Butyricimonas faecalis: one gene and its partner. The protein of the gene in region 2 binds, or shares a complex with, the protein of the main gene of each other region. Links are inferred from orthologs where the notes say so. Each region holds a gene or a part of one and is shown on either strand. Other genes may lie near its edges.

Region 1 (16,457 bases), 2.2 Mb from region 2 along the record:
GAAATAGGCCATGGAGATATATGTCCAGAAGTCACGGTCCAAGTCCACCACGATATTATTGATGCGGCGCAGGTTGTCGAACACGGCGGCAAAGTTGTCGTAGTTGGATATTTGGGTGGTGTATTGTTCCCGTTCTATTTTTAGTTTTTCGGTGAGGAACTTGTTGGCAAATGCCGTCCAGTCAATCTCAGGGTAAGCCACGTTGTGGGCGTTGAAGTTCCCGGTGGCACCACCGAATTTACCGGAACAAGCTACTTTTTTCAGTAGTTCCAGTTGTTTGGTTAGACGATAGACGAACACTCGTATCTCTTTGCCCAAGCGGGTTGGAGATGCCGGTTGTCCGTGTGTTTTTGCCAGCATGGGGATATCTTTCCACTCTTCGGCCAGCTCTTCGAGTTTGGCAATCAGTTCGTCAATCACGGGGTAGTACACGTCGTGAATGGCATCGCGGAAAGAACAGGGTACTGCCGTGTTGTTGATGTCTTGTGAAGTTAACCCGAAGTGTATGAATTCTTTGTACTCGTGGAGGTTCAGCGCATCGAACCGTTCCTTGATGAAGTATTCCACAGCTTTTACGTCGTGGTTGGTTACTTTTTCGATGTCTTTAATCTTTTGGGCATCCTCGACGGTAAAGTCCAGGTATATTTCTTTCAAGTTGTCAAACAGCGCATGGTCAAATCCTCGTAATTGTGGTAACGGTAACTCACAGAGAGCGATGAAGTATTCAACCTCAACCATTACCCTGTAACGAATCAGGGCACTCTCGGAAAAGTAGTTTGCCAGGCTATCTACTTTATCCCTGTATCTGCCGTCAATCGGCGAAATTGCTGTTAATGCTTGCATATTTATTTGTTTTTCGCGTTATTGTTAAATCAAGGAATTTACTTTCTCTCGCGAAAGTACAAAATAGTTTGTAAAGTTCATAAGGTCTGGAAAGTTTATGAACTTAAGGCAACTATCTTGCCTTGATGTTTGCGGAAAATTGTTTAAATTTACGGAAATTTTAATACACAGTTTATGAGTTTTGCACGAGATTTTTCAAGAGGCATACAGGCATATGGGAAGGCGATAAATTTGTTGTTTTCCTGTAAGTTGTGGTATTTTATGCTTTTCCCAGTGGTAATCGTTATTGCATTGTTCGTGGTTGGTAATTATGCTGTGGGGTATTTGGGTGATGGGCTTTCCGGGGTGATCGAGGCAAAAGTGACGGGGTGGATCGAGGGAATAACATGGCTGGAATGGATGTCGGGAGTGGCTGGGTTCTTGGCGAGGTTGCTGACACGTTTCCTATACTATATTTTGTTTATCTCCTTTGGAGGATACGTGGTAATGATGGTGATGTCTCCTGTTTACTCGTGGCTTTCGGAGCGAACAGAGGCTATCGTGTCGGGACGGGAGTACCCGTTTAATCTGAAACAATTGGTTTGGGAGATCGGACGGGGAATTGCGATTTCATTGCGTTGTATGGTACTGCAGTTACTCGTGACCATCGTGTTGTTTTTCGGTTCATTTATTCCTTTAGTGGGATTGGTTATGCCTATATTGACTTTTGGGGTAGGTGCTTATTTCTACGGGTTTGCTTTCATGGATTATGCCGTGGAGAGAAAGCGTTTCCGGGTAAAGGAGAGCGTGCGTTATATGCGACGCAATGCGGGAACGGTAACGGCGGTCGGGGCGGTGTTTGCCTTGTCGTTGATGATCCCGTGGGCGAGTATCGTGGTTTGCAGTTTCGTGTCCTTGCTTTCGGTTGTGGCGGGTACGGTAGTTGTGGAGAAACAGTTGAACGAGAAAAATATTAACAAGTAAAAGATATTTGTGATGAGAAAGTGGCTGGTAATTTTGATTTTATTGGTGGGTAATCTGCCAATGTTTGCGGGAGAGGAAAAAGGCGGCTTAGGGGAGAGACGGGAAGTGGTTTATAGGGTGGATATTAAGGACGAAATCGGTCCTGGCATATGGCGATTGGTGAAAAGGTCTTTTGACCGAGCCACGGACGAAAATGCGGATGTTATTTTGGTACATATGAACACGTACGGGGGAATGGTCGTGTATGCCGATTCTCTGCGTAGTTTAATATTGAATTATCCGAAACCGGTATGGGTGTTTATTGATAACAATGCTGCTTCTGCAGGGGCGTTGATTTCTATTGCCTGTGATCGTATTTACATGCGGGAAGGGGCGAATATAGGTGCTGCAACAGTCGTGAACCAAACGGGGGAAGCCATGCCTGATAAATACCAGTCATATATGCGGTCGATGATTCGGGCCACGGCTCAGGCGCACGGGAAAGATACCGTGACGGAGAATGGCCAGACGGTGATTCGTTGGAAACGGGATCCAAGGATTGCCGAAGCTATGGTGGATGAGCGGGTTGTGATTGAGGGGGTAACGGATAGTGGGAAAGTGGTAACATTTACTCCGCACGAGGCGATACAATACGGGTTCTGTGACGGGATTGCGGAGAATGTGGCAGAAGTGTTGCAGAAAGAAGGAGTTGCAAATTACGAGTTGCACGAGTATAAACCGACGACGATGGATCGGTTTATCGGGTTCTTGATCAGCCCGATCGTGCAAGGGATTCTGATCATGATTATTATCGGGGGAATTTATTTTGAGTTGCAGACGCCGGGAGTTGGTTTCCCGTTGGTGGCGGCAATAACGGCGTGTTTGTTGTATTTTGCCCCGTTGTATTTGGAAGGAATGGCAAATTACGTGGAGATGATCTTGTTTGTGGTGGGGATTATCCTGCTGTTGCTGGAGATATTCGTGATACCGGGTTTCGGTGTCACCGGGGTACTGGGAATTGTTTGCGTGGTGGCGTCGTTGGTATTAGCAGGGATTGATGATTTCACGTTTGATTTCTTGCCGGATTTCACAAGTGCTATTATTCGTTCATTGTTTTTCGTGGTGAGTTGTTCGTTGCTTTCGTTGTTCGGGAGTATTTGGTTGAGCAGGAAATTGTTTGGTTCTAGGCGATTGAATTTTGCCCTTTATGCAGAACAAAAAGTGGAGGATGGTTTCGTGGGCGTGGATATGGCGGCAAAGGAGGTGATTGGTAAAGAGGGAATGGCATTCACGGATTTACGCCCGGCGGGGAAGGTAATGATCGGAAACGAGGTGTATGATGCCGTGTCCGACACGGGTGCTTTTATCGAGAGAGGAAAAGGTATTCGGGTGGTTAAATACCAAACAGGTCAGGTTTACGTGGTTATGAATTAAGGTTATTTAATTTTTTTCAATAGATGATTGTATTCGTGTAAAAAGTTTGGGGTAAAGATATTGGTGTCTGCGTTTTGTTCTATCTCTTTGCGTGACCAAAAACGTCCTTCATCAACTTCATCATTATTGATGTGAATGGCGTCATGAGAGGTACAAAGAAAAGGAAATACAAGTTCTCGTTCGCGGGAACTTTCCCACACGTAAGAACCAAGGAAACGGGCCTTGAATTTCGTGATACCTAGTTCTTCAAAAGTTTCCCGTTTTAAGGCATCTTCTATTTTCTCTCCTAGGGCAACGTGTCCACCCACGGCAGTATCCCACATACCGGGAAGAAAGTTCTTTTTCATACTGCGTTTTTGCAAATAAATGTTCCCTTGTTCGTTGATCAGGTGGAGATGCACGACGGGATGCAGGAGCATGGAACCGGAATGACAACTTCTACGAGTGGCTTTGCCGACTACTTCACCTTTCTCGTTCACGATAGGTAACCATTCGTCTTGACTGGCAGCTTTGGCAAGTAGCCTATTCTTGACAAACAACGTGAGGAAGAATAGAATGATCAAGATATACAATAAAGGCCCTTCTATGAATTGGTGTATTTCTTCGTCAAAGATAAAGGCAGAAGTGAAAGCTAGGACGGTATGCAATACGAGCAGATAGAATAGTAGGCGTAGCATCCGGTGCATGGCTTCTTGCTGTTCAGGGGTAATCTGTAATGTCTTGCGGTATGATTCCGGTAATGTTTGGGTCATATCCGCTTTCGAAAATGCAAATATCCCGATTAGAACGCACATAGCTGCTTCTACGATGGTTTGTTGTATCCTCTCAAATGAAGTTCCTTCGAGTAACACGCTGACCGCTGCAAGGGCTATGAAAAACAGCGTGTTGAAGAGTGTCATCTTGTTGATACGCTTCTCTTTAATCCATGAATAGAAAAACTCTCCGGCTCCTAATATGATTACGGCGATTAAGCCTATTTTCGGACCAAAAAATTCTTCAGCAATAAAGTATAGAAGAATAAGAATAAAGGAGGGGAGAAGTGATTTCATACAATTGAAAATTGAAAAGACAGGCTACAAGTTAAACATTAACTTGTAGCCTGTAGGCTTGTAACTATCTAATTTCGGCGTTGAACAGGTGCTTGTAGGTACCCATCAACTTGTTCATAATTTTGTCGATCTGTTTGTCCGTGAGCGTCTTTTCTTCATCCAGAAGAGTAAAACTAACGGCATAAGACTTCTTGTCTGCACCGAGTTTTTCTCCCTCGTAAACATCAAATAGCGTGACGGATTTTAATAATGATTTTTCGGTACGAAACGCCGTTTCCTTGATTTCCTTGAACGTGACTTTCTTGTCGAGTAGCAGGGCTAAGTCTCGTTTTACAGAAGGGAATTTCGGTAGCGGAGTATAGGTTACCTTGAGATTCTTGATGGCCTTCAAAATATTTTCCCATGAAAATTCTGCATAGTAAACTTCTTGACTGACATCTGCTTTTTTCAGCGGAGCTTTACTCAAGATACCCATGGATACGATATGTTTATCCCCAACTTTGTACGTCAGTCCTTCCCGGAAGATATCCTTGTCTGTGGCATCAATTTTCAAGTTATCGGGGTGAAGTCCCAGACGGTTTAATATCATTTCACAATACGCTTTCAAGTAGAAGAAGTCTGTTTTCGTCTCTTTGGCATTCCAGTTTGTCATGTTTTTACTTCCCGTGATGAAAAGGGCGAGCATGTTGTCTTCCTTGTATTGTTTTTGCGGGTTGTCAATACCATCTTTTGGGTTGAACGTGTAAGCTTTACCGAATTCGAATAACTTTAAATTATGATTTTTCCGGTTGATGTTGTAAGCAATGTTTTCCAGTCCACCAAACAAAAGGGATTGGCGCATAGCCCCCAAGTCTGCACTAAGCGGGTTGAATAACATGACTGTCTTTGCCGTATCGAAACTCTTGAAATCTTCGTAGTAGCTGGCTTTCGTCAACGAGTTATTCATTACTTCATTGAATCCGTTTGCTGCCAACAAGTCTGAAATGATATTCTTCAATTGGAAGTCATCCGGTTTTTCGGAGTAACTTAACGTGGATCTCACGCTGGCAGGAACCTCCACGTTGTTGAAACCGTAGATACGAAGAATATCCTCGATCACGTCTGCTTCTCTTTGCACGTCGACACGGTATGGAGGAATATTCAACAAAAGCCCGTCTTCGCACTCTTCCACGATCTTTATTTCAAGAGAACGGAGAATGTTTTTGATCACCTCGTGGTCAATCTTTTTACCGATCAGACGATCTACGTGAGCATATTTTATAGCCACTTCGAAATCCTTCACGGGTTCCGGGTAAATGTCGATGGGAGCGCAAGTAATCTTACCTCCGGCAACTTCTTTAATCATCATGGCGGCTAATTTCAGCGCGTAGATCACGATGTTCGGATCTGTTCCCCGTTCATAACGGAAAGAGGCATCCGTGTTCAAGCCATGACGGCGAGCTGTTTTGCGAACGAATACCGGATCGAAACAAGCGCTTTCCAAGAACACGTTTGTTGTCGTATCCGAGATGCCACTCTCTTGTCCACCGAAAACTCCGGCGATACACATGGGAGCTTCGCTGTTACAGATCATCAGGTCATCCTCGTGTAATTCTCTTTCCACTCCGTCTAAAGTTGTGAATTTAGTTCCTTGGGCAACACTTTTCACGATAACCTCGTTTCCTTTTACTTTGTCTTTATCGAAAGAGTGTAAAGGTTGTCCCAAGCCGAAAAGAATGTAGTTGGTCACGTCCACGATATTGTTGATCGGGTGTAATCCGATAGCTTTCATCCGGTTTTGTAACCATTCCGGAGAAGGTTTTACGGTTACTCCTTCGATACATATTCCGGCATACCGACGGCAGGCTTCGGGACGTTCCACCCGTACGGAGATTTTAGCATCCGTACTGTCCGGCTGGAAAGTTTCCACGGAGGGAAGAGTATAGTGAACATCTTGTGTCTGTTGTAAATAAGCGGCTAGATCACGGGCGACACCAAGATGTGAGGCTCCGTCAATCCGGTTCGGGGTAATATCGACTTCGATAACCGTGTCCCGGTAAACGTTGAAATAGTCTGCAGCCGGTATTCCAACCGGGGTATCTTCGGGTAGTACCATGATTCCGGCATGGTCGGTTCCGACACCGATTTCGTCTTCAGCGCAGATCATACCGTTAGAGGCTACACCTCGTATTTTTGATTTCTTGATCACGAACTCTTCATCACCTTTGTAAAGGGTTGTTCCTACGGTGGCAACGACAACTTTCTGTCCTGCGGCCACGTTAGGTGCTCCGCAGACGATTTGTTCCGGTTCACCCGTGCCCAAATCAACAGTCGTCACATGTAAATGGTCCGAATCGGGATGTGCTTCGCAAGTTAACACATGACCGATGACCAATCCTTTTAATCCCCCTTTTATTGCTTCAAATTCTTCGTACCCGCCAACTTCCAGTCCGATACTTGTCAGAATTTTGCAAATCTCTTCAGTGCTTTGGTCGATCTTTAGATAGTCTTTCAACCAGTTCAGTGATACGTTCATATTTTAATTTTAGGTTTTAGGTTTTAAATTTTAGGCTTCGGCCACATGGGCCCGTACATTTTATTTAAACGATGATTCCAGAGTTCTTTTAGCTAAGGTCTAACATGCGTTGAATGGGTAACCAAGCTTTTGCTCTTAAGTCTTCCGGGAGCCGTACCTCGTATTGCTCTTTTTCAAGGGCTTCGAGAACTTTTTCCAATGTTACCTTCTTCATTTGGCCGCATATGGCTTTTGAATGAATCGGGATGAATTCTTTGGTCGGGTTATCCGCCTGGAGTTTATGAATGGTTTCCAATTCTGTGGCAATGATAAATTGTTGCTTCGGGGATTCCTTGGCATGTTTGATGATTCCTGCCGTGGAATACATGAAAGCACGAGGATGGTTTAATATCCGATCATCGTGTGAACAACTGGATTCGGGGTGAATCAACACGTCGGCATCAGGATATTCTTCTAATTTATCCAGTACCATCTGGGTGTCAATCTTGTTATGTACGCAACAATCTCCATTCCAAATTTCCATTTCACGTCCGGTTACCTTTTGTATATAGGCTCCCAGATTCTTATCAGGAACAAAAAGAATCTTTTTGTCTTTCGGCAGGCTTTGCACGATTTTCAAGGCATTGGAAGAGGTGCAACAATAATCCGTGTAAGCCTTTACTTCAGCAGTGGTGTTCACGTAGCTGACAATGAGGCCATCCGGGTTTGCTTTTTTCCATTCTCTCAAGTCATACCCGCTTACGCCTTCGGCTAAGGAGCAACCGGCACCTTCTGCGGGGATTAGTACTTTCTTGTTGGGAGAGATGATGGATGCTGTTTCTGCCATAAAATGCACACCGCAAAAGACAATAATATCGGCTTCCGTGGTTCCTGCCATCTGAGAAAGTCCTAGGGAGTCTCCCAAATAGTCAGCAATGTCTTGCACTTCAGGACGCGTATAATAATGTGCCAAAATAATGGCATTTTTCTCTTTCTTGAGTTGTTTTATCCTGTCGATAATCTCTGTCTGCGTCATAACGTTGTTTTTTGAGGCTTCAAAGATAAATATTAATTTAGAATTTAGAATGTAAAATTTAGAGTGTTACCCTCATTCTATATTTTGAATTTTACATTCTACATTTTTATAATGTTCATGCTAATATCCATCGCCGTAACCGAGTGAGTGAGGGCTCCGACACTGATGTAATCAACTCCGGTAGCGGCAACGCCTTTCAGACGAGGAATACTCATGTTCCCGGAAGCTTCTGTTTTGGCTCTGCCTGCTATGAGTTTTACTGCTTCTGCCATAGTTTCGTTACTCATGTTGTCGAGCATGATAATATCTGCACCCGCATCAATGGCTTGTTGAACTTCTTCCAAATTTGTGGTCTCGACTTCCACTTTGATACTTAGCGGAAGATTTTGTTTCACGGCTTTCACGGCATTGGGAATACCTCCGGCAATTTTGATATGATTGTCTTTCAGCATAATCATGTCGTAAAGTCCCATCCGATGATTGGAACCACCTCCGTGGTGTACGGCCATTTTATCCAGTACTCGCAAGCCGGGAGCTGTTTTTCGGGTATCCAATAGTTGAGTATGTGTTCCTGCTAATTCTTTCATGTAGTGTGAGGTTGCAGTTGCAATACCGGACATCCGTTGCAAAATATTTAATGATAACCGTTCTCCGCAAAGTAGCGTACGGTAGCTAGCCTCGATGCGCAGGATAATATCCCCTTTCTTTACGGCAGTTCCGTCAGTAACAAGAGGTTCCCATACTATATCTTTTTCAAATCTTTCAAATACTTGTTTCGCGATCTCCAGTCCGGAAATAACACCGTCGGCTTTTGCTTTCATTTCGGCAACCGCTTTAGCATATACCGGGATAATGGCGTTGGTCGTAATATCTCCCGTTGCGATGTCTTCTTCTATGGCAAGGTCGATGAGTCTGTTTATGAGCGAATCGTACATATATTAATTTTAGATTTTAGATTTTAAATTTTAGATTCCAACCGCACAAGGCCGATGCTTCTTAATTTCCTACTTTTTTAACTTTTATCTTTTAGCTTCCTAATTACCGGTGTCGTCCTGATTTCTTTACCCTTTTGCTGAATGATATGACACACGTATTTGTCATTCGGGGTGGGGTAGTCGGAACGGAAGTGACCACCTCGGCTCTCCTTACGGAAGAGGGCGGAGCGGATAATTAATTCGGCGACGGTGAGTAAATTTTTACTTACCAACGAATAGTATTCATTCTCTTCGAATATTTCGGTCTCTTCCACGTGGTGCAAGTTTTCCAGTCCTTCCTGTAATCCGTTTTCCGTACGGATGATGCCAGCTTCTTGTGTCATAATATCGGCAACCTTGTTTTTTAAACATAGGTAGGCTTCTAATTTTTGATGATTAAGAGAGAATAATGGTGTAGTTTCCGGGATTGTGGCTTCTCGTCGGTTGTGTACGGAGTCTTCTACCGCACGTTTTCCGAATACCAAGCATTCTATCAGTGAATTGGATGCCAATCTGTTGGCTCCCATGATACCGGATGAGGCGAGTTCTCCGCACACGTACAAGTGTGGGATATTCGTACGTCCCGTGAGATCCGTTTTCACCCCGCCCACGGTGTAATGTGCGGCAGGAGCAACAGGAATACGGTCTGTCATGTCGATACCCAATTCAGCGCATTTCTCGAAGATGTTGGGGAAACGTTTCTTGATCTTTTTAGGATCAAGGTGTTTTAATGACAAATAAACGTAGTCCTCGTGGTGTTCTTTCATTTGTTGGAATATGGACTGGGCCACGATGTCTCGTGGGGCAAGTTCTGCCAATTCGTGTTTTCCCACCATAAAGCGTTCGCCTTGTTGATTTAACAGGTATGCCCCCTCGCCCCGTACCGCTTCACTTACCAGATAGGCTTCTCCGGTAGGCGTGTAGATTGCAGAGGGGTGGAATTGAATGAATTCCATATCCACGATTTCGCATCCGGCATTATAGGTTAGCGCCAAACCGTCACCAATGGTCGTGTGAGGATTGGTCGTTCGTTTATAGATGGCTGAGGTCCCTCCGGAAGTCAGGAACACGTTGTGTCCCGTGAATACTTCTTCCCGGTTCTCGTTAAAATCCCAGCATCTGACACCGTAACATCCGTGTTCATCCTGTAACAGGGCGATGACGGCATGATTATCGAATATTTCCACGGTAGGACAATGCTCTACTTTGTCAATAACGAAATTCGTGATCATTCTTCCAGTGGCATCTCCTCCGGCATGGAGGATTCGTTTCTGATGATGCCCCCCCTCTAGGCCTAGAGCCAGTTCTCCATTTTCCGTGTCAAAGTGCATACCGTCATTGATTAACTCCTGTATGCGGGCAGGTCCTTCATTTACCAGCACGTTCACCGCGGGGTAGTCACATAAACCTCTTCCTGCCGTGATCGTGTCTTGAAAGTGAAATAACGGGGCGTCATTTTCTCCGGTAACAGCCGCAATACCTCCTTGGGCAAAATAAGAATTACTTTCCCTAATATTTGATTTAGTTAAAAGTGCAACTTTCCCATAGGCAGATGCACGATAGGCCGTGTAAAGACCCGCTAAACCACTCCCAACAATGATATAATCGTAATTACGCATTTTTGTGTCATGTAAATTGGCACGAAATTAGGATTTTTTTATCTATATCCCGCCTCTTTCTTTCGTTTTTTCATTTTTCAGAGGGTATTTTCCATTTTCCCTGATAAAAATAGTAATTTTGATTTTCTAAATTTGAATAGAGATGAAAGCACTTGGATGGTTCATTATCACCCTTTTATTAGGGGCTTGTTCTGCAGATAAGCCTTCTAAAAAGTGTATTTACCCGGCAGGAGATTTGTTTTTCAGTAAGGAAAAGGCAAGTTGGAGTGAGGTATATATCGATAAGGAGTATGCCGACACGGTGCTGGTGTACAATCCCACGAAAGCGGGGATTCGTCTGGAAGGTTTTAACCATTTCCCGGAGATCACCTGTCGGAAGATAGGGCACTCTGGGCAGGATTGGAATTTAGGAGGATATACCGTAGAATCCGGAACTTGTGACACGTTAATCGTGACGTTACGTTTAAAGAATGAGTCCATGTTAGGTAATTATTATAATGTGATGCGTTTCATGATAAACGGGGAGGTGGATTACGATTACGGGTTTATGATTGATGTACCTGTACGGGAGGATTTTGCACATTGGAGCGAGGAAGAAAAAGCACAAGCCCCTCATTTCATGGTGGACTCGACGGAACGTGATTTCGGAATACTTCGAGAAGGAGAGGAGGCCAAGATGATTTTTAAAATCCAAAATGTTGGAGAACGTAACTTGATCATCCGTAAAATAGAAACCACTTGCGGTTGTACCGCGGTACTCCCTAGTCAACGAGTGCTTCTTCCCGGTAAAGAAATGGACCTAAATGTCATCTTTCACTCTGCCGGGCGAAACGGTAAACAACGTAAAGTCATCACTCTCTTTTGTAATGATCCCCGTCAACCCACGATCCAGTTGATTGTGAAAGGGGAAGTGAAGGTTTAATCATTTGATCGTGAATTACTAAATCAATATTGGTTCTTTTTTCAAGTGAGGTCGTGGACGATATTTTTGTTTATGACCTGTAATCCGTTGGTATTCACCGGGTAAATATGGGGATTTAATACCTGTGTGTGTATTATAAATTAATTATATGATATAGTAATGACATAATATTTATTTTATAATTATTATAGAATTATAATTCATTTCTTATTTTTATAGGAGTTGAATGGGAAATGAATAGGAGTTGAATGGGAGTTGGTATAATATAAGTATGAATAATATTTGTTGAAAATTTAGTATATTTTATTTAATAGGGTATAAACAGGCCTTGTTAACGGTAGGACGTGTCGCGTGAGTAGGGACGCAATACTTCCATTCGGTTCATCTCTTTATGTCTTTGTAAATAATTATAATATTAAATGTGAATGGGGGAAGAAATTCCACCCATTCACGGTAAACATTATTTCACGATGATCGTAAAACAATCGTTTACATCTTTGGAGTATCCTTCGTTTCTGAAATTCAGAGAAATCAGATAACGTCCGACGGGAATATCATGTTCTAAAGGCACTTCGAAAGTCCCGTCACCATATACTTTCAAGTATTCCCACATCTTTTCGGCGTTTCCCGTTGTCGTTTTGATCTCTTTTATGGAAACGTATATCTGGGTAGTCCCGTCCACTCCTTCAATCGGGTTACTTACCCACGGCGTGCCCCATTGTGCCCGTTGATAATCTTCTCCGGCACCGACTTCTATAATTTGAGTGGGGAAAATGCCTAAAATGGCCAATAGTTCCGGGGTATAAAATTCAGGGTTTTCTTCCAGCAATTCATAGTAAAGCGGATTATCCACTTCTTGTAATTGAGGAGGAGTGGTGTCCAGTTCTTTCTTTACGACCATCGTGTCGGGATTATAACCGGCATCTTCTGTTTGCAAAAAACCGATCGTTACGTCTTGGCAACTCGATCCCAGACAAGCGGCAAAAACGAGTATTCCCAGTATAATTAGATTCTTCATGATTTTAAATTTTAAGTTCCACGTTAGATTCTTCCTAGTACATAATTGTAGTTTAGTGCATGTACCACTCCGTTTAACGGTTGAATATCCGGAGAGGCCAATGGAACCATTTCCATGGCATCAAACGAGTAGAGATACATGAAAATTGCTCCGGCATCTGCAACTCCACCATAATTTGTTTTTTCCAGGTAAGCCCGCAATTTGTTTCCGCTTTCGCAGGTAAAATCTGTTCCCCCGGTTTGTTCTTCCGCTTCAATTTCGTAATCCCGATTTCGGAAAGCGATCTCGTCTTTCAGATGTTTGCCTTTAATAACGTGGCGTAGTACCATTTCCCGGCACCAATCTTTGTCAAGTGCTTGAACAAGATGCTCCGGGTGATTTTTTTCCTCTTCCGTGAGTGCTCTCCAACGATCCGGCTCCCCGGGAAATTGTTCTTTTCCGGATGCTTTGTCCCACACGTACCGAAGAATGGATAGGGAAGGGGGTGCGAAGAACGTGATTTCTTTGTAATTCGGATCTTTCCCCTCGAAAAGATCTGTGAGTTCCGCTCTTTCTATCAATTCTACGGTTAGTTTCCAGTTTGCCGTATCCTTCTGCAAATATTCCATGATACTACAATCGTGATAGGGAGAGCTGATTCCGGAGTCAAACCAGTCTTGTTTTGTATCGCAAGCTGAAAATCCTACAAGAATCAAAAAGTATATCCATATATTTAATCCTGTTTTCATGATATGTTCATTTTTGTTTGTGTTCTGTTATTGTCTTTTTAGCCAATAGGTGTTCTGTCTCATCAATGGATTATCCCAGAATAAGGTGTTTTCTAATGCATTGAAAAACACACCGTCAACCACGTCTTGATCTGAAACGTTGCGGAAGTTTCCGTAAAGTTCCGTTTTGTAATACCCGTTTCGTAACACGTCGAAATAGCGGCTGCCTTCCATCAATAATTCTTTTTCCCGTTCTTTGAATATGGCGTAGCGTAGATTACCGTCATACTCGGATTCATTGTAACGTTTGGCTTTTGCCCGATCACGGATTTTATTCAAATCAGCGATAGCTCCTGTCCGGTCGTTTAATCTGGCTCGACATTCCGCACGTAACAAATAGATGTCAGCCAGTCTCCACCATATTTTGTTTTGGTCGAAGTTGATGAATTCTCCGGCCATGAATCCCTCCGTGGCCACCCGGGCGTAACGCCATTTGTAAGGATAGGCATATCCTCCGGTAATCTCTTCGTCTTCTTGTTCCATATTTTCAAAGTCATAGAACCAAGCAAACCGGCGTAAATCGGTAACAGGGGTATTTCCATCGGTATAATCTTGAAACATTTCCCGAACGGTTGAATTTAATATTCGGTACGTTGTTTTTTTGTTATCTCCTATTTTGCTGCCGGGGATGGCCGGATAGGCTTCGTAGTTTCGTCCCGGGTTTGTTGTGTTACTTTCATTCATTTCGTCAAATTCATTCCAATATCCTCGAAATACACTCTCGAAAATACATTCCTTTCCCCCGTCTACGAATGTTTTGGTGCAAACCTCATCGGGTGTCGCTTCTAAATCATAAATGTCTTGTCTGTTGATAATTGCTGTACAAGCTGAATCGACCATTCGCCATAATTGTTGTTCATCATAATCCCGGTCTTGTGGTTGGGCCATGTATTTACATCCGGCTTTCCAGGCACATAGATGGGCCAGCACGGCGTTGGCAGCTCCCTTGCATGGCCGAGCCCGATGGGTGACAGAAGCTCCGTCGGATTCTTTCAGTTCATCCCATTCCGGTAGAAGACGTACGGCCTCTTTTGCTAACGTTATGGCATAATCTGCCACCTTGGGCCAGCTTGTTTTAGCAATGGGTTTTAGCTCCACTTCATCTTGTATCATCACGCAATCTCCCCAGCGACGGATCAAATCCAGGTAAACGAATGCCTTGAAAAAAGCAATTTCACCCCTGTAAAAGTCCCGTCTCTCTTGTGGCATTTCGACTTGGTTGATATAGGGTAAAGCAACATTGGCTGCTGCAATTACATTATAATTCCAACTCCATTGTGCAACGTATAATATGGGATTTTCTTCTTTTAGAAGGTCTTCGGAATAACTAGAACGATAGTCTGAAAATTCACCTCGCATTTCTGGCGAATAGGGAGCAGCGGTCATGTTTACTCGTAGGCTTTGTTCTGCCCCGAATAAGGCTGCTTCGATGTCTTTTTCCGTGTCGAAGGCATTCTCGAAGGTAACCGAGTTTTCCGGTTTTAATTCCACCCACTCTTCGCAGGCACACAGCATAAACGCCCCGAGTAATGTTAAAAATAAGTATCGTTTTTTCATCACTTAAAATTTCAATGTTAAACCTAATGTTAATTTACGAGCTAAGGGGTAGGAACTTCCCACGTCTTCACCATTGCGGATGTCCACGATTTCAGGTTCAATACCGGAGTAATTGGTGAACGTGCATAGATTTTCCCCGCTGGCAAAGATTCTCAACTCGTCCAGCCCGTATTTCTTCATCCATGCTTTGGGTAAAGTGTAACCAATGGATACTGTTTTTATTTTCAGCCAGTTTACCTTTTCAACTCTTCGATCGACATATCGTCCGCCCCACAAATAAGTGTTCCAGTCATATTGCCATTTAGGGAAGTCCGGGTTGTCTCCGGGTTTCTCCCAAAAAGATACTTTATTTAAATTCATGACAATAGCCGGATATTCTGCCGCTCCAAAATTGGATAAACATCTCGTTTGAGTCATGTTCAACATGTGTCGTCCCAATTGGAAACTTAACAGGATGTTTACATCAAAGTTTTTCCATTGGAACTCATTCACGATTCCCCCGGAAACTTTTGGTAAGGCACTTCCACAATATACTTCATCGTCGAAAGCAGTGATTTTGCGGTTTCCATCCACATCGACAAATTTGTAATCTCCCGGTTTGTAAAATGTTGCACTTCCCATTTCAGAAGCTAAAGGTGCTTTTATACCTATTTGATTGTAAAAAATGGGGACTTCATCTTGATAGTCTACATATCCGTCTGTTTTCAAGGCGTATATCCCGTTTAGTGATTTTCCAATTATTCGAACCCCATCTAAATCTTTTCCGGTATATGATTTTTCAAACCGGTTCCAGTTCTGGGCGGCGTTCACAGATATTTTCCAATATAAATCGGGTTTTCTGAAAATTTCATATTTGACCATAACTTCCAATCCTTCATTGGAAACGGCTGCTGCATTCTGCCATTGCATTTGATAGCCGGTGTTTATCCCGGCACTGGGTAAACGAACCCGATCCAGTAATTTGTCTGTATAGCGGTAGTAATAATCAATCGTGACTCCTAGACGATGGTCAAACATATCCAAATCTAACCCGAAATCGTACTGATCCGTTTCTTCCCAGGATAATTTGTCATTATAAAGCCCGTCACCCCATTGTGGTTGGATATAACTATTTCCGAGGTAAGACGTACTTCCTACTTTCATAATTCCCAGGGCCAAGTAATTTTGGGAAAAGTGCATCCCGGAACGTCCCCAACTAGCCCGAATTTTTCCAAAAGAGATCCATCCGAGATTATCTCTCACGAGAGGTTCTTCCGAGAAACTCCATGCTGCGGCAATGGATGGGAAGGTTCCCCAGCGGTTGTTTTTCCCGAAGGTGGAACTTCCGTCTCGCCTGATACTGGCTGAAAAAAGGTATTTTTCCCGGAAACCGTATTCCAAACGAGCAAAGTAGGACACCAGTGTTTTTTCCTGCATATCGGATTGGTAATCTTTAAGGGCACGGATTTCCGTGTAATCTCCCCAACCAACGGTTTCAAGATCAGGCATACCGTAAGGTGCATAGTAAATTTTGTCACTTGGGGATTTTCGGGCTGATCCTCCGTTGTATTCTTCTTGGTCATATTGATAGGAAAAACCTGCCATAAATTCAATGTTGTGATCTTCATGAAGTGTTTTTTTATAACTTAACAGGTTTTCATTCAGGACCATCAGGTTGATGCCTGTTTCCCCGATAGAGATGGAGTTGTTGTCGCTGGCAATGTACGAAGGGGAAAAATAATTTCTTCGGCTTATAGCATAGTCTGCGGCTAGAGAGCTGGAAATGTTCAAGCCGTCGATAATATCATATCCTAAACGAAAAT
Region 2 (16,150 bases):
CCTTATTTGGGAAATAGTGAAATAAACGTAACCTTGGAGGAGGAACAAGCGAAAATAAATGAGGTGGTGGTGACGGGTATGTTTAATCGCCGGGTGGAAAGTTTTACAGGTTCGGCTACCACCTTTAAGCAAGAAGATATTTTGCGGGTGGGGAATCAAAATTTGATCAAGAGTTTGAAAAATCTGGATCCTGCATTCCAGATTATAGAAAATCTGGAATATGGTAGTGACCCGAATCGTATGCCTACAGTGCAATTGCGAGGACAGACTTCATTCCCCAATTTGCAGGGAGAGTATGAGAATAATCCGAATCAACCTTTATTTATTCTGGATGGTTTTGAGACAACCTTGGAGAAAGTGTATGATCTTGATATGAACCGGGTGGCTAGCGTTACGTTGTTGAAAGATGCGGCTGCGAAAGCAATTTACGGTTCGAAAGCCGGGAATGGAGTGGTCGTAATTGAGACGATTCGTCCAAAATCAGGAGAATTGCGGGTGTATTATTCCGGTGATTTCGGGATAGAAGCACCGGATTTAACCGGTTATGATTTGATGAATGCCGAGGAGAAGTTGGCGTATGAGGTACAGATTGGCATGTACGGGCCTTCGAGAGGATTGATCACGGCTTATGATTCATACAAGAAAGTGTATGATGATGTTGTGCGAGGGGTGGACACTTACTGGCTTTCAAAACCTCTTCGTACGGGATTCAGTAATAAGCATTCCGTGACATTAGAGGGTGGGGATGAGCGAATGCGTTACCAGTTTGGCCTGTATTACAATAATGTGGCAGGTGTGATGAAAGAATCAGATCGTAGTACATTGAATGTCAACACGACACTTTCGTATTCATATAGAAATCTTCTTTTCCGGAATACGATAGAGTTTTCTCGAAATTGGTCGAAGAATTCACCTTACGGAAGTTTTTCAGAATATACATCATTGAATCCCTATTGGGCTCCATATGACGAGGACGGGAATTTGATCAAAGAGTTCACGGTTCACAAGGGGCAAAGTGATGAGAGTATTTACGAATATCATTATTATAATCCGCTTTATAATGCTACGTTGAATACGAAAGACGAGTCCGGTTATACGGAAGTACAGGATAATTTTTCGGCAGATTGGCGTATTGACGAGGCTTTGCGTGTGATCGGGAGTTTTGGATATTCCCGCAGGGAAGGAAGTGCGGATGTTTTCTATCCGGCCAGTCACACGAAATTTATCTATTATGACAAGAACGGGATGAGCGACCGGAAAGGGCAGTATTCGAAGAGAGATGAGGCTTCGGAGCGAGTGTCTTTGCAAGCGGGAGTGAATTTCAATAAAACTTTTGGAGAACATCTGCTTTTTGCCAACGTGACTTGGAATGTGTCGACCTCGCGAGCCATGTCAACAACGGTGGTAGCGGAAGGATTCGGTAACGATTACATGGATGATATTTCTTTTGGGACAAATTACGAGAAAAATGGTAAACCGCGGGGGAGTAATAGTAAATTGCGGGAGATTGGTATTATCGGTGCTCTCAACTATTCATATGCCGATCGTTATCTTTTTGATGCCTCGCTTCGAAGAAGTGCCTCTTCTGCCTATGGAAAAGATAGTCGTTGGGGTACATTTTGGTCTCTGGGTGTGGGGTGGAACCTTCACCACGAGCGTTTTCTGGAGGCAAATGAATGGATTCGTACTCTAAAGTTGCGGGCTTCGTTGGGATACACGGGAAATCAAAACTTGGACCCTTCGCAATCTAGGGCTCGCTACAAGTATTATGACTATACGTATAGTGATAAAATCGGTGCGCAATTGGTGGCTATTCCCAATGATAAGTTACAGTGGCAGAAGAATAAGGATTACAATTTCGGGTTAGATTTATCCCTCAAGCGTTTCTTGATTCTTCGGGCGGATTACTATATTCAACGTACAGAGAATTTGCTTTCGAATATTTCAATACCTCCCTCGACGGGTTTTCGCAATTACATGGAAAACTTGGGTGTTATCGAGAATCGCGGGTACGAGATCTCTTTGCAGGTCACTCCTTGGCGCGATGAGAAGCGGGGTGCATATATTTCCTTGTCGGCCACCGGATTACATAATGATAACAAGATCAAAAAGATATATGATATTTTCAAGAATAGCAATGAGGAGCAGAATAACAATTATAAATATTTTGACGGGGGAGACGAAGATATCAGTTCTCCGGAGGTGATCAAGAAGTATATTAATCGTTTCACGAAACCGGCTACTCTATATTATGAAGGGTGTTCTATGACAGCCATTTGGGGAATGCGTTCTTTGGGTATTGATCCGGCATCGGGGAGGGAAATGTATTTAACGAAAGATGGAAAGAGCAATTACACTTGGAGTGCGGCTGATCAGGTTGTGATTGGTGATTCTTCTCCTAAATTGAGTGGGTCCTTGGGGTTGAACGCCGGGTATAAGGGGTTTAGTTTGTCCGTGTCGTGCAGCTATAAGTTGGGAGGCGACCTTTATAACCAGTCACTGATCTCTCGTGTGGAAAACGTGACCGGGTTGGAAAATCTCGACCGTCGGATACATAAGGCTTGGCAAAAGATCGGCGATGTGGCTCCTTACCGGGTAACGGTGTTCGATTCCCGGAATTCCAGTTACACGAAGCCTACCTCCCGTTTTATTCAAAAGAACAACGAGCTTTATATTTCTTCTATGAATATGGGATATGAGTTCTCGAAAGAATCATGGATCCGGCGGATTGCTTTGGATCGGTTGAAGGTTTCATTCTACATGAATGAATTGCTGCGTGTGTCGAGTGTTGATATTGAACGAGGGACATCTTATCCATTCGCCCGGAATTTTTCGTTTGAGTTACAAGCAACTTTTTAAATCATAAACAACAAGAGCATGAAAAGATTGAGTATCATAATGACGACGGTGTCCGTGTTCCTGTGCATGGCATGTGAAAACTGGTTGGACGTGAATGCTTCTTCTGAATTGGATCGTTCTGAATTGTTCAAGAGTGAGAACGGTTACGGGGAGGCATTGATCGGTGTATATGCCAAGTTGTGCGATAAATCGTTGTATGGGCGGGAACTTACTTTCGATATGGCAGATGTATTGGCGGGCTATTATAAATTAACATTAACTACCGGCAATGGCTATTGGTACCGGTATAGTTATGCCGATCCATCGAATACGAATGCAGTGAATTGGCATGAGAATTATACGGAAGATATTTGGAGTAACATGTACGCGCAGATTGCGAATTTGAATTCTCTGTTGGAGACGATAGATGCGAACAAACACGTGTTCTCGGACGACAATTATAATCTTATAAAAGGTGAGGCCTTGGGACTGCGAGGGTTTCTCCATTTTGAGTTGTTACGCTTGTTTGCGGCGGCTTATCCACTTGGCAAAGACAAGGTGTCGATTCCTTACGTGACACATTTGACGCATTCTGTAACACCGTTATTTACGCAAGAAGATGCGATTTCGGCTATGTTGTCCGATTTAACCAACGCCAAGACTCTGATGGCCAATGATCCGATCCGTTTGGGAACGACTCCGGCCTCTTGTTTGGCTTCTTTGCCTTCCGGTGAATTTTTAGCAGACGATAAGATCCCGACTTGGCACAATCGTCGTTTCCGGTTTAATTATTACGCGGCTGTGGCTACGATGGCACGGGTTTTCTTGTGGAAGGGCGACCGGGAAAACGCGTTACTTTGTGCGCAGGAGGTAATTCGTGATCAAGAGACAAAATTTCCCTGGGTACTAAAGGAGAATTTGATACATGTTGGGGATGTGAATACGGCAAATAATTTTCGAAATCAAGATCGGGCTTTTGCAACGGAACATATTTTTGCGTTGAACATTACGGATTTAAAAGATTGTATGGATGGATATATTCAGGGAGGACTTGAAGATTTTTCTACGGTTGATACTAGATTGGGAGCTTCAAGCGAGGACCGATCTGCAGTATACGAGGAGAATACGGCTGATGTGCGCTACCAGTATTGGTTCGAGCCCTACATGAATTATTTCCTGATTGCGAAATTTTACCAAAATGCGATCGTTGCCCGCTATTTTCAGGAGCGATTACCCTTGATCCGTTTGTCGGAGATGTACTACATTGCAGCAGAGTGTGCGGTTTCAACTTCGGATGGAGTGGATTATCTGGAAAAGGTGCGGATGAACCGCGGGTTGGTAAGCTTTCCATTGAATCGGTCGATGTCGCGAGAGGAACTTTTACAGGAGATTCGGAAAGAGTATCGGAAAGAGTTTTGGGGAGAGGGACAATTGTGGTTTTACTATAAGCGTAATTCGATCACCGATTTTTCGGAATACATGACGAATACCGATTTCTTTACTTTTAAGATTCCCGATGTAGAGGAATCAACGGCAGGACGGGAAAAATGATAAAAAATAGAAGACGATGAGAAATATATGGATCATAATTGCAATGCTCTTCGTGGCAGGAGCGTGCTCGAAGAGTGAGATTGAGACGTGGAGTGCTAAGCCGCGAGCAAGCTTTTACATGAGGAACGATACCGTTTCTTTTTCTTTCACGACGCAACCGGAAGGAACGACTGAAGGGGTTGTGAAGTTAGGTATTACGATAGCCGGGCGCTTGGCTGATGTTGATCGTCATATAGCTATCAAAGGATTGGGGGGAAGTCCTTCGAATCCGGGTTCGCGATATGAGATTGTGTCGGCAATTATTCCCGCGGGGAAGAAGAGGGGAGATGCTTTGATAAAAGTGTACAAAACAGATAATCTCGACATAGCGAATGATACGCTGAGTTTCGAGGTGGTAGCTTCTGAGGAATTCGAGGTCGGCGAGGAGGATCACTTGCGCAATGCCGTGATCGTGTCAAACTTGTGGACACAACCCTCTTGGTGGGATAACTATCACCTTGGAGAGTATTCCGTTAAGAAGTTGGAGATTATTTATCAGGTATTAGGCTCCACGAAGGTATTTGAGAACGTGAAGAGTTGGTATGATGATGATGTGCGAATCGCTATTTATAAATTGAATCGCTATTGCAAGGATAACAACGTGAAATATAATCCTGAAGACGAGAGTGTTATTCAATTTGAATCAGGAAGTAAATAAATAGGTTAGTTATGAGTAGATTATATATTATATTTTTAACATTGTTTCTCCTTTACGGTTGTTATGACGACAAGGGGAATTACGACTACAAGACCTTGGATAGTCTTTCTATTACGCTACCAAGTAAAACCTACTCTTGTCTTTTCGGAGAAAAATTGCAGATATCCCCGACAATCGAGACAACAATTCCCGAAACCGATTTGATTTACGAGTGGGAGTTTTACGGGAAGGATGGTGATAATTATTGGAGTCGTTATTTTCCCGTGTATAGGGGGAAAGAATTGGATTATACCTGTCTCTATAACGACACGTTGTTGCCGGGAGAGGGTACCTATTCACTACGTCTGAACGTGACACAAAATAGTACGGGACGCCACTTTTATTCGGAAACAATAAGCGTGAAACTTGACTTTCAATTAAGTCATATCGGGGCGATGATACTCCATGGTGATGGTATCTCGTCGGATATCGGGATTGTCGTGGCGGATGAATTTCAAATTGTTAAACCGGAATCTTCTGCCGCTCCGGAAGTTTACCCACATTTTTATTCGAATGCCAATGCTGGTGAAAAAATCGATGGGCGTGGACAATGGATCATTCAGAACTGCACGAAGAGTTCTTATAGATATCCTGAGAACATCTTCGTGATCGCTGTCACGGATAAAGAGGCTGTTCTGGCCCATAGCAAAAGCCTTTTGAATAACGGGAGTTGGAATGATTTGTTTAATGGCGGTTTAAATCAAGGGAAACCGGAGAATGTGGTGATCAACAGCATGTCGTTTATGGCCTTCGATGGCGGGGACGTGTTTAAAAAAACGTCGACAGAAGTGTTGTTCGCCGTGCCTTTGTATGCAGCTGCTGATCATGAATATGATTTTGATCCTCGTATTTTGCCTTTTTCTCATCACACGTACAGGGATATCCTTCGGGCCCTGTTATTTGACCGGGCAAAACGTGGTTTCGTCGCTGTCATTGGAAGTGCCGGGTTAAATAGTTTTAATAAGTTTCTAGCCTTGGATGCTACCGTTGGAGCAGGGAGTGTAAATGCTCCATTCAATCCCGGAGACATGAAAGCAGATCTGGTTCACATGGATCTCGGAGGATTGGGAGACCACGTACTTGCCGTGATGAAGAATGATGACGGCGAGTATTTCATGGTAGAGATGGATGTTTCGGTGAAGACTGCTCCGGAGACACCTAAATTCAAATATGACCTGATGCATGTAGAAGATGTAAAGAATAATCGTGTGATTGATTGGGCATTTGGGAGTACTTTTATGAACATGTGTTATTTTGCAACACCGGAAGGAGTGTATCGATTCACGGTAGATAACGGCAAAACTATTCAGCCCGAACCCTTGATGACGGCAAATAATGCCAAAGTCCAGTTTGATGGTAATATTACCATGATGAAAATATTGAAACCGGATATTTTCTCTGGGAACAATAATGATGTGTACTATAAGTCTAACGTGGAGATGGTGGTCGGCACGTATGGAGGAACTTCCGGTTCAGGAATTCTTTATAGTATAGAGTTGGATCCTTTGTCCGGGAGAGTGTTGTCGGTTCAGGAATATACAGGGTTTGACGAAATATACGATGTAAATATAAAAGGTTATTGATAACAAATTTAAATTATTGTCATTTTTCGGTACTCCCCTCATTTTACGTTTGTAAGGTGGGGGAGCTTGTAAAAGGATCATTAGTATTGTCTGGAATCCATGGATTGGAATACGTGGAAGCGAGTTTTACGTCCACCGCCTTCGATGGAGAATTGTTCCGTGTGTTGAGAACCGTTTCGGGCATTCAAGCGAAGCGTGAGATTATTTGTTCCGTTGGATAATGGCAGGCGGGTGTAGGAGATGGAATAAGGTAGTGTTTGCCAGTTGCGGGTATCTGCTTTTTCGGTAAGGCTGTTAGCAATGCCGACAGCAAAGCCTAGCCATTCGTTTTGCTTGCGGGCGGAATACTCCAGTCCTTTTTTGGCAGCCACCCGGAGAAGGGAATTTGAAAATTCCCGTACCATTCGATCCCGTAAGGTTTTAAACGCGATTTCATTGATATTTTCGGCAAGTTCCAGCGGGTACGAGTGACTCCCTGTCACGAGAGTTCCCGTGGCGTAAAGCGGGGGACGTTCCATGTATTTAGGGAAGGCAACACGTAGGGTTTGCAGGTCGGCAATACTTTGCTTCTCGTTATCGCTGTATCTTGAGCCGAAAAAGAATGGGAACGAGAGTCCGAGAGCTTCATTGTGAAATACAACAGCTCCGTCTCCTCTTTTTTGCTTGACAAAGTTTACGCTCCATTCTGCTTTCACGGGGCCCATACCGTTCAGCCAGAAGAACACGAGTTGTCCGTTAGCAGGCGTTGGGGTATGTGTGTATGTCGTGTTGAACTCTTTCTCGTATTGTTTCAATTCTGCCATGAAACCGCAATTATAGGCGGTACGCATCAAATCCTGCTTTAGCTGTTCCGGGGCCTTCACGCCGAAGTTTTTGATGTAGTCGGACTGGTAGATCTCGTAAGCATTTCGGTAAGCGATGAAAGCATTGTTGTAATCCCCCGTGGCATCGTAGATCAGTCCCATTAATAAATGGGCGAAAGCATCTCGTTGATACCGGTTTTTGTTATCGGGATACTTGTCATTTAACCGGTTGAGTTTGATATTGATTTTGCGGACTTCGACCAAGGCGCCTTCCATGTCATTCAAGTCGATATAATTCAAGGCTTTGTAGAAGTTAATCATGATAACTTCGAAATCTTCCGGTCGATAAGGGCGTGCTTCCGGGTTGGTAATCAAGGCTGCCGCTTCGGCTCCGACGTTACTGTGATACTCGTCGATCAGGTTTTCGGCTGTCTCGAAATATTGATTACTGTGGGTGGGATTGCCAAGCATGAATTCCACGTATCCTTTGTTGAGATAATAGAGAATACGGTTTTTGCCCGTGGCTTGTTTTTTATCTTTGTCAAGCAGTTTATTGGCTTTCTCGAAATTTCCCATGTTGACGGCTGCTTGGAAATCAGCCGTTCGCTGGTACCAGGTGGCACATCCGGAGAAGAGAAAAACGAGAAGAACAATTAAAAATTGAACGTTGAAAATGGAGAATGAATGATTTACCTTCTCCAATTCTCCTTCTTCGGGAAGGGGAGATGTGATGAGTGAGCACTCTTTCCCTTTATTAAGGGGTGTTGGAGAAGGTAACGATATTTTCATCCGTTGGAATGATTACAGTATTCGGTCACTGATTTGTTTTTTGATCTTCTTGTCTCCCATCCAGACAACCTCGTTGGTCTCGATATTCGTGAGTTGCAGGTCGATCTGGTAAGTTACGACTTTTTGTTTCTTGTATGCATCGACAATGCTATTGATTGTTCCTTGCAAGATAAAATCGGCACCCAGTTCTTTCCCCCACTTTTTGGTGGTTTCCGGTGACGCGTAATCTTGTTGTTCGGCTCTTTCTTTTCGAAGTTCATTCCGTTTTTCTCCGGCAACGACCAAACGGATGTTACCATCCCGGATAATTGCTTTCTCGATGTCTTTGATAAAAGTCTCAGAGTTGATGTGTTCATGACTTTTGTTTTCCACCAGTCCGACTACCACCACCGGGCGTTTGTCGTTTGCTTTCGTGTATCTGGGAAGCCAGGCAGAGGTAAGCACGTCTCCGATCATTTCCTCGGAAACAAGCCGCGAGTCACTATCATTCCAGCGTCCGCTAAGGTCGATGGTTTCATTCGGGTCTACCCGTGTGATTTTTCGATTAGCACATCCGTTAATCAAAGCAATGGTCAACACAACAAGTGTTCCGATAAATATTCTTCTCATATTCCGTTGTTTTAAGTTTTTATTCAATTTCCACGATCACATTGTGTGCTCTTGTAAAAGTTTATAACAATAATTTTACCAAATATACGTATTACTCGGTTTTGTGGATGTTAATTAGATTTAAAATTGATGAGACGCCCGATCATTATGCCAGAATGTGATGTGATTCGTTGTAGGTAGTCGGGAAGTGTTTCCGTCGTAATGGACACTTTTTTATCGGATACCGAGGCATGAAGCAGGTATACTTGTCCCTCATTTTCAATGGCAATGCCCACGTGAGCCGTGTCGAGCCCTTTTTTCTTCGTGGTGATCAGTATAATGTCCCCGGTTTTGATTTGTCCCGCGAAAGGAAGCACTTTTTCTTTCGGGATATAGTAATACGCTCTGCCGTTAATTGCCTTTTCGATATCAATTATTTTTGTTACGAGGGTGGAATCCTGTATTAGGGCCGGGTATTTTTTCCAGTTTTGAGAGATAAATGATACTTTATTGGGAAAAGGAATACCCCCTTTTTCTTTCGTGATATCTTCCAATATATTTCGGCAGGTCATCTCGTATAACCAGTCGGAAGAGTAGTGTAGACGTGACGTGTAATCGACTATTTCCCCGTTCCGGTATCGAATTTCCTGCAAATTCTTTTGGAATTGAGGAATACTTTCTTCTTCGTACTTATCTAGTCGTGCCAGGGCAATGACGTTGTCGACGAAAGTCACGCAATCAAATTCTTGTAGATCGACAACCAGTTCCTCTTGGGGATTGATGTCCAAAGTTCCTCCTGCGTAAGGCGTTTCGAGAAAATAGCGTCCGATGGCGACTACTTTTTCGTTGAGCGGAAGTTTGTTGATTTCCTTTTGATTGGCGTATTCGAAAAAATGTTTTAACAAAGTTTGATCTTTCTGATGCACGGAATCAACGGGAGAGCAAGCAAAAGCTCCGAATGAAAAGGTGATCAGGAATAGAAAGACTAAATTCTTCATAGCAACCGGTGTTTGCGAATAAAAAATGAGGAGTCGTGTTACCGACATCCTCATCTCTCTTGTGTTGTGTTTATATATTATTTGCCTGCGGCCGAAAATTGTTCAAGGAAACGGATGTCGTTCTCGAAAAAGAGGCGTATATCCTTAATGCCGTATTTTAGCATGGTGATACGTTCGATACCCATACCGAGTGCAAACCCGGTATATTTTTCCTTGTCTATACCATTTAGTTCCAAAACATTGGGGTCAACCATTCCACACCCGAGAATTTCCAACCATCCGGTTCCCTTACACACGTTGCAACCTTTTCCATGACATAGGGTACAGGAAACGTCCATCTCTGCCGATGGCTCCGTGAAAGGGAAGTATGACGGACGGAGACGAATTTGCGTGTCCGGTCCGAAAAGTTCTTTCGCGAAATAGGTAAGTGTTTGCTTTAAATCGGCGAATGAAACATTCTCATCGATGTAAAGAGCCTCAATCTGATGGAAAATACAATGTGCCCGGGCCGAAATTGCTTCGTTACGGAACACTCTTCCGGGAGTAACCAAGCGAATCGGGGGACGGTGAGCTTCCATATCTCGCACTTGCACGGATGAAGTATGCGTGTGTAGCACGATGTCCGGATTCTTGCTGATAAAGAACGTATCCTGCATGTCACGAGCCGGGTGTTCTTCCGGGAAGTTCAACGCGGAAAAGTTATGCCAGTCATCCTCGATTTCCGGTCCTTCGGAAATGGTGAATCCAAGTTTATTGAAGATTGCCAGAATTTCATTTTTCACGATAGCTAACGGGTGACGGGTTCCCAATTTTAAGGGATCTCCCGGCATCGTCAAGTCTATGCCGCTTACATCTTCTTCCGCGTTAGAAAGTAACTCTTTCAACTCGTTGATTTTTGCCAAAGCCGTGTTCTTCAATTCATTTAATTCTTGTCCCATGGCTTTTTTCTGATCCGCGGGTACGGTTTTAAAATCATCAAAGAGAGCAGCGATAGTTCCTTTTTTGCTTAAATGCTTGATTCTGAACTGTTCTACTTCTTCTAGGCTCTTTGCCTGGAAGCCGGCTATTTCAGCACTGAGTTGTTTTATCTTGTCTAACATCTTCTCAAAATTTGAAATCTTTGGTGGACAAAGTTAATAAAAAGTCTTGTAATCTTCCATTTTAATGGACAAGATTTTCCCCGGAGTGGTTATACTTTCCGGTTTTTTAGTTTCTTGTATAGGTAATCAACAAATTTGTCTTTCTGTTTTTTCGCCGTGGGGTATAACAGACAGCCGACCACGCCCCCGAGGACATCGGCAAACAGGTCCCACCAATCTCCACCCCGGTTGAAGTATTTGAATTGCAGGACTTCGATAAGTCCCCCGTATATAAAACTGAAGCTGATGGTGATCATGTAAATCTTCCGTAAAGATAGTTGGGTTTGGTAACGGAGTTCGCTACACAGGAAAATTGACATGATGAAAAACATCCCGAAATGCACAACTTTATCAAGATGAGGGATATTCAGTTTCGGGTCAGGAATCGAATCTGATGGAATGGCGCATAAGAAAAAGATTACTCCTGCCCAGATAATATTTCTCCCTAGTAAGGAGTATTTGCGTGGTATCATGTTACTCTATTATTTTTACACTGATTATTCTTACGTCTTTGAACGGACGATCCTGTCTATCCGTGGGTAGAGCGGCAATTTTATCCAGAACATCGAAGCCTTCGATGAGTTCTCCGAAAACCGTGTACTCTTTATCCAAGTGGTGAACTCCGCCTAACGTGGTGTATGCCTTTCTTTTTTCATCATCCATGTAGAGTTTGTCCGTGTTGTTTTCCCATTCGAAATTGATGTCCGATTTGATCTTTTCCGCAATAGCCCGGAATTCAGGTACTTTCTTTTGCGCCCTCAAGGTGTCAAGAATAGCTTTTTTTTCCGGTGTATAATACTTTTTCTGGATGGCTTTTTTAATGGGGACGTTTATTGATTTCTCGATTTTGTCCAGTTCTTCCGGCGTGTATTTTTTACCGACCACGAAATAGAATTGTGCAATATCCGATTCTTTGAAGACATTTACCCGGTCCGGTTGGCGAGGAGCGGCTAGGGCTCCTTTCTTGTGATAATGGTGAGGCTTGATCTCCGCGTCGATCGTGACGCCTTTACCGTAGCCGATGGCTTGTCCGGCAATGGCATTTCGACTGTCTGAAGAACCTCCTTGTATCACGAAATTTTTAACAACACGATAAAATAATGTCCCGTTATAATGGCCGGATTTTGCCAGCCGGATGAAATTATCCCGGTGCAAGGGGGTATCGTTGTATAGTTTTGCTTTTAAGTTTCCCATGTTGGTTTCGATTAAAACAACATGCTCTTTCTCCTGACTTCTTGACATCAAGGGAAGTAGGGCGAACGTTAGGGATAAAAGTGAGAGCGTTAAAAGTTTATGATACATGGTGTGATTCTTATTTATGATTTGACGATTTTGTTTACGAGATATTTTACCGGGAAACGCGAGGCCAGATAACCGATGGTGATCACCGTGACCATGATAATCAGAATATCCGATGCGATGACTTTTACCGGGTACGCGCTGACAATGTAGCTCCCGTTGCCGAGTGTAATAAACCCGTAATATTCTTGTAACAAGCATAATATAGTACCTAGAACCAGTCCGATCAAAGCCCCGAGTCCGGTAATCAAGTTACCTTCCAACGTGAAAATCGAGGTTATTTTTTCTTTGCTCATCCCGAGAGCCTGGTAAATCCCGATATCTTCTTTTTTGTCAATGATGAGCATTGATACAGAACCGATAATATTGAAGGATGCGATTAACAGGATGAATAGCAGGATTAGGAAGACTGCCAGTTTCTCCGATTTCATCATGGCATAAAAGGATCGGTTCAAGTCATATTTATCCTCCACTTTGTACGTCGGTTGTAATTGCACGGATAGCTCTTTTTTTAATGACTCCGTTTGGTCCGGGTCTTTTAGCTTTATCTCTATTTTAGAGATTTGTCCCGGAACTCCGAATAGCTCCCTTGCTGTTTCTATTCCGGTGATCACGTATTTACCGTCAATATCCTGTTGTGCCGAGAATATTCCGAGAGGATATATTTGTTGGCTGTTTAGTGCAGAACTTGATGCGGAGGAAGCTTTTCGATCCGGGTAGTAGAACGTGACGGGGGAGAGGCTGCCCAATCTGATTTTTAAAGCTGCGGCAATACCGTAGCCCATGACTACGGCTGGTTTACCGTCTTTTTCGAGAGAGTAAATACCACCAACAATGGAAGGGCGTATATTTACGTGTTCGGCATAAGTCGAATCGACTCCTTTTACAACTACCGGAACTAGCTTGTCCCCGAATTTCACGAGAGAATTTTCTTCCACGACGGGATCGCAGGAAGAGATTTCCGGCATACGAGTTAGTCGATGAATTAGAATCGTGTCGGTCGTAATGAATTTCCCTTTTGCCGGGGCAATCGTAAGGTCCGGGGTGAAACAGTCGGTAGCTTCCGTGAGGAGCGTGTCGATTCCGTTGAACACGGAGAGTACGACAATAAGAGCCGTAGTGCCAATTGCGACACCGACCATGCTGATGATGGAAATGATGTTTATGGCATTCTGTTTCTTTTTTGAAAACAGGTATCTCCGTGCAATGAATATCGACAGATTCATCGTGGACGCGGGTTATTGTTTCAACAGAGAATCGATTTTATCGATGTAATCGAGGCTATCGTCCACGAAAAATTTGAGCTCCGGGATGATTCGTGTTTGTTTGCCAATCTTCTTTCCAAGGATAAAACGAATGCTTTTGTTTTTTTCCGTCAAGCTCTCCAGAACCTTTTCCGTCAAGCTCGATGGGAATATACTAAGGTAAACTCTGGCATACGACATATCCGGGCTAACTCGCACTGCTGTAACGGATAACATGGCGCCTGCGGTGAATTCTTTACACTCTTTCTGAAACATTTCGCTTAGGTCCCGTTGGATTAAGCGACCAACTTTATTTTGTCTAATTGAGTCCATATCTGAAGAAAAATATTTTATGCGATAAAATTTTTTACAAATATAGTGATTATAATTGATACTTTTATTATCTTTGCCCTCGCAAAACAGGAACGAGATGTAGCGCAGTTGGTAGCGCGCCACGTTCGGGACGTGGAGGCCGCTGGTTCAAGTCCAGTCATCTCGACAAAAAATAGACGCTCTGATCATCAGAGCGTCTTTTTTTATTAACTCGCATAACACTTTCTGAGTGCTCCACCTATTTTTGCACGTGAGCCCTTTTTACATCTGAATTGATTGAAAAATACTTATTGCAAACATGAATTTTAGATGTTTAATTTTTTGATCGTTACCGATGATATTCCATTTTAATGATTTTTTAAATTTTGTTTCCATTTCAAAGAATCTATCAGCAGAAAATTTAGATAACACGGGATTCTTCTTGGCAAATGAAAATTCCATTTCGATAATATTCCCGCTTTTATCTAGAACAACCCAAATCCCAAATGTTCCTCTTACCGTTTTTAGTTGATCTAGTTCTTGTGGTGTGAAAGAGTTTTTAAATATCTTCATGAGATATTCAAAATTAAATTTTGGTTCACTATTTACCCCGTACTCTTCTGGGACCTGTTTACCATCATCAAAATACATACTAGGAATGGTATCCTTGTTTTGAATATTTCTCATTTTAATTGCGCTTAATATGAATACCCGTTCATAACTAGCGTTTTTACCTCTAAGAGTATCCTTGGGAAATGATCGTGCGTTTAAGTTTAAGACAATTGCTGTCAATATTAATGTTAATAATGTTACTTTCATGATATTCATTTTTTCATTTAATTTTTATGTTAGATTTTTAACGGTCTAGCACAACAATTTGAGAAATAAGCATTTAGCTGATTATTTGAGAAATAGCGATAACGAATTGGCAACCGTACGATTTTCAATCGTTATGCTGTCAAATAACTCAATGTAAATTTAATTAATTTATAAGATATACCAAAGTGTACGTTAAAAAAAGACGGGCAGCACAAAGGCAACCCGTCTTAAAGTTCTTCCGATAGGATTCGTGATTATTTACTCAATATTCTCGAAATAATCGTTCCAAGAACTACTCTTATAAGTATCTATATATGCGGTCGGCACCGTCAGACGAGACATCTGATTAGTGGGGAATGCTCCATCATTCAGTGTCGGCGGAGTAGTCGCCCGACATTCCACGAAGCGCAAGTTGTTACAACTACTAAATGCCCATGATTTTATTTCCGTTAAAGACGCGGGCAACGTAATGGATGTGAACGGGCATCCACTGAACGCATAGTTCCCAATCGTTTCCAAATCATATGGGAATGCAACTTCTTTCAAGTTCTCGCATGTGTAGAAAGCCCAGTCCGGTATGTCTTTGATTTGCGTTCTGCTCATATTTATCTGCTTTAATGCGGTGTTATAAAAGCAATTCTTTCCTATTTCTGTCAAACCGTCAGGTAGAATGTTTTGCCCGTAATCGGGAAAGGTGCAGTAGGTTAACGACGTACAGCAATAAAAAACACCTTCTTTCATTGCCGTTATGCCATCATGCAGATAGACCTCCCTTAATCCATGACAAGAAGCGAACAAGTCTTTCGACAGTACGGTAACCCCTTTGGGAATGGTAATGTGGTCCAAGGAGGGGCAGGATGAGAATGCTCCTTCTCCAATAGACGTAATGCCATCGTGCAGATATATCCGCTCCAGGTTCTCACAGAGAGTGAAACACCAGTTAGGAATTTCCTTTACCGTTGCCGGAATACGGATTTCTACAATGTCGCTATTGTAGAACGTACTTTGGTACAAGGAGGTCAAGCCGTCAGGAATAGTGAAAGATGTCAAAGGTGTACCCTCCAATATCCAACCTCCAAGCGTTGTAACTGTAGAGGGAACATTCAATTTGTTCAAGGCCTTACACATGGCGAAGGCACAATTGTGGATAGTCTTCAGTCCTTCCGGCAGGATTACCTCTCTCAGCGTTGTGTTGTCGCTGAGCCCCATGCTGCTGTAAAAAGCCAAAGCCCTATACGGCAATTCTGTCAACGTGGTAGCCGAAAGGTCGAGCACTTCCAAAGTCGAAGCCATATTATTCCGGATATACGCAAAATCGTCTTCAGCCATATCACCTTTCCATGCCAAACGTTTAACGGTATTGTCCGTTATATCCGATTGGCTTTCCGCAACCGTACCATCGAAATACTTAATCAACCGGGAAGCGGTAACTTCCGTTCCGTTTGCAGCCA

What was found.
Region 1: the proteins of pheS (region 2) and pheT are in contact, whole or in part, in a crystal structure (PDB 6P24), measured with the Escherichia coli proteins. The link is inferred for Butyricimonas faecalis from one-to-one orthologs.

Annotation. Positions count from the first base shown.
Region 1 is NZ_CP032819.1:1,061,776-1,078,232, reverse strand. Bases 4,059-7,143 are described here. They hold pheT (phenylalanine--tRNA ligase subunit beta), read right to left. Parts: upstream 6,784-7,143; coding sequence 4,333-6,783; downstream 4,059-4,332. Other genes in these bases: nadA (quinolinate synthase NadA), read right to left, coding at 6,872-7,143. In the rest of the region: purB (adenylosuccinate lyase), read right to left, coding at 1-843; D8S85_RS04720 (EI24 domain-containing protein), read left to right, coding at 1,018-1,806; D8S85_RS04715 (NfeD family protein), read left to right, coding at 1,819-3,219; D8S85_RS04710 (NUDIX hydrolase), read right to left, coding at 3,222-3,758; more of nadA, read right to left, coding at 7,144-7,798; nadC (carboxylating nicotinate-nucleotide diphosphorylase), read right to left, coding at 7,897-8,733; nadB (L-aspartate oxidase), read right to left, coding at 8,811-10,391; D8S85_RS04685 (DUF1573 domain-containing protein), read left to right, coding at 10,534-11,313; D8S85_RS04680 (hypothetical protein), read right to left, coding at 11,774-12,331; D8S85_RS04675 (hypothetical protein), read right to left, coding at 12,355-13,059; D8S85_RS04670 (RagB/SusD family nutrient uptake outer membrane protein), read right to left, coding at 13,087-14,655; D8S85_RS04665 (TonB-dependent receptor), read right to left, coding at 14,659-16,457.
Region 2 is NZ_CP032819.1:3,226,848-3,242,997, forward strand. Bases 8,976-11,753 are described here. They hold pheS (phenylalanine--tRNA ligase subunit alpha), read right to left. Parts: upstream 10,987-11,753; coding sequence 9,964-10,986; downstream 8,976-9,963. Other genes in these bases: D8S85_RS13805 (N-acetylmuramoyl-L-alanine amidase-like domain-containing protein), read right to left, coding at 9,020-9,886; D8S85_RS13815 (VanZ family protein), read right to left, coding at 11,076-11,498; D8S85_RS13820 (peptidylprolyl isomerase), read right to left, coding at 11,500-11,753. Also shown: D8S85_RS13775 (SusC/RagA family TonB-linked outer membrane protein), read left to right, coding at 1-2,859; D8S85_RS13780 (RagB/SusD family nutrient uptake outer membrane protein), read left to right, coding at 2,878-4,389; D8S85_RS13785 (DUF4843 domain-containing protein), read left to right, coding at 4,406-5,086; D8S85_RS13790 (PKD-like family lipoprotein), read left to right, coding at 5,098-6,708; D8S85_RS13795 (COG3014 family protein), read right to left, coding at 6,789-8,300; D8S85_RS13800 (penicillin-binding protein activator LpoB), read right to left, coding at 8,313-8,909; more of D8S85_RS13820, read right to left, coding at 11,754-12,327; D8S85_RS13825 (ABC transporter permease), read right to left, coding at 12,342-13,550; 30S ribosome-binding factor RbfA, read right to left, coding at 13,563-13,901; D8S85_RS13840 (hypothetical protein), read right to left, coding at 14,163-14,699; D8S85_RS13845 (leucine-rich repeat protein), read right to left, coding at 14,958-16,150.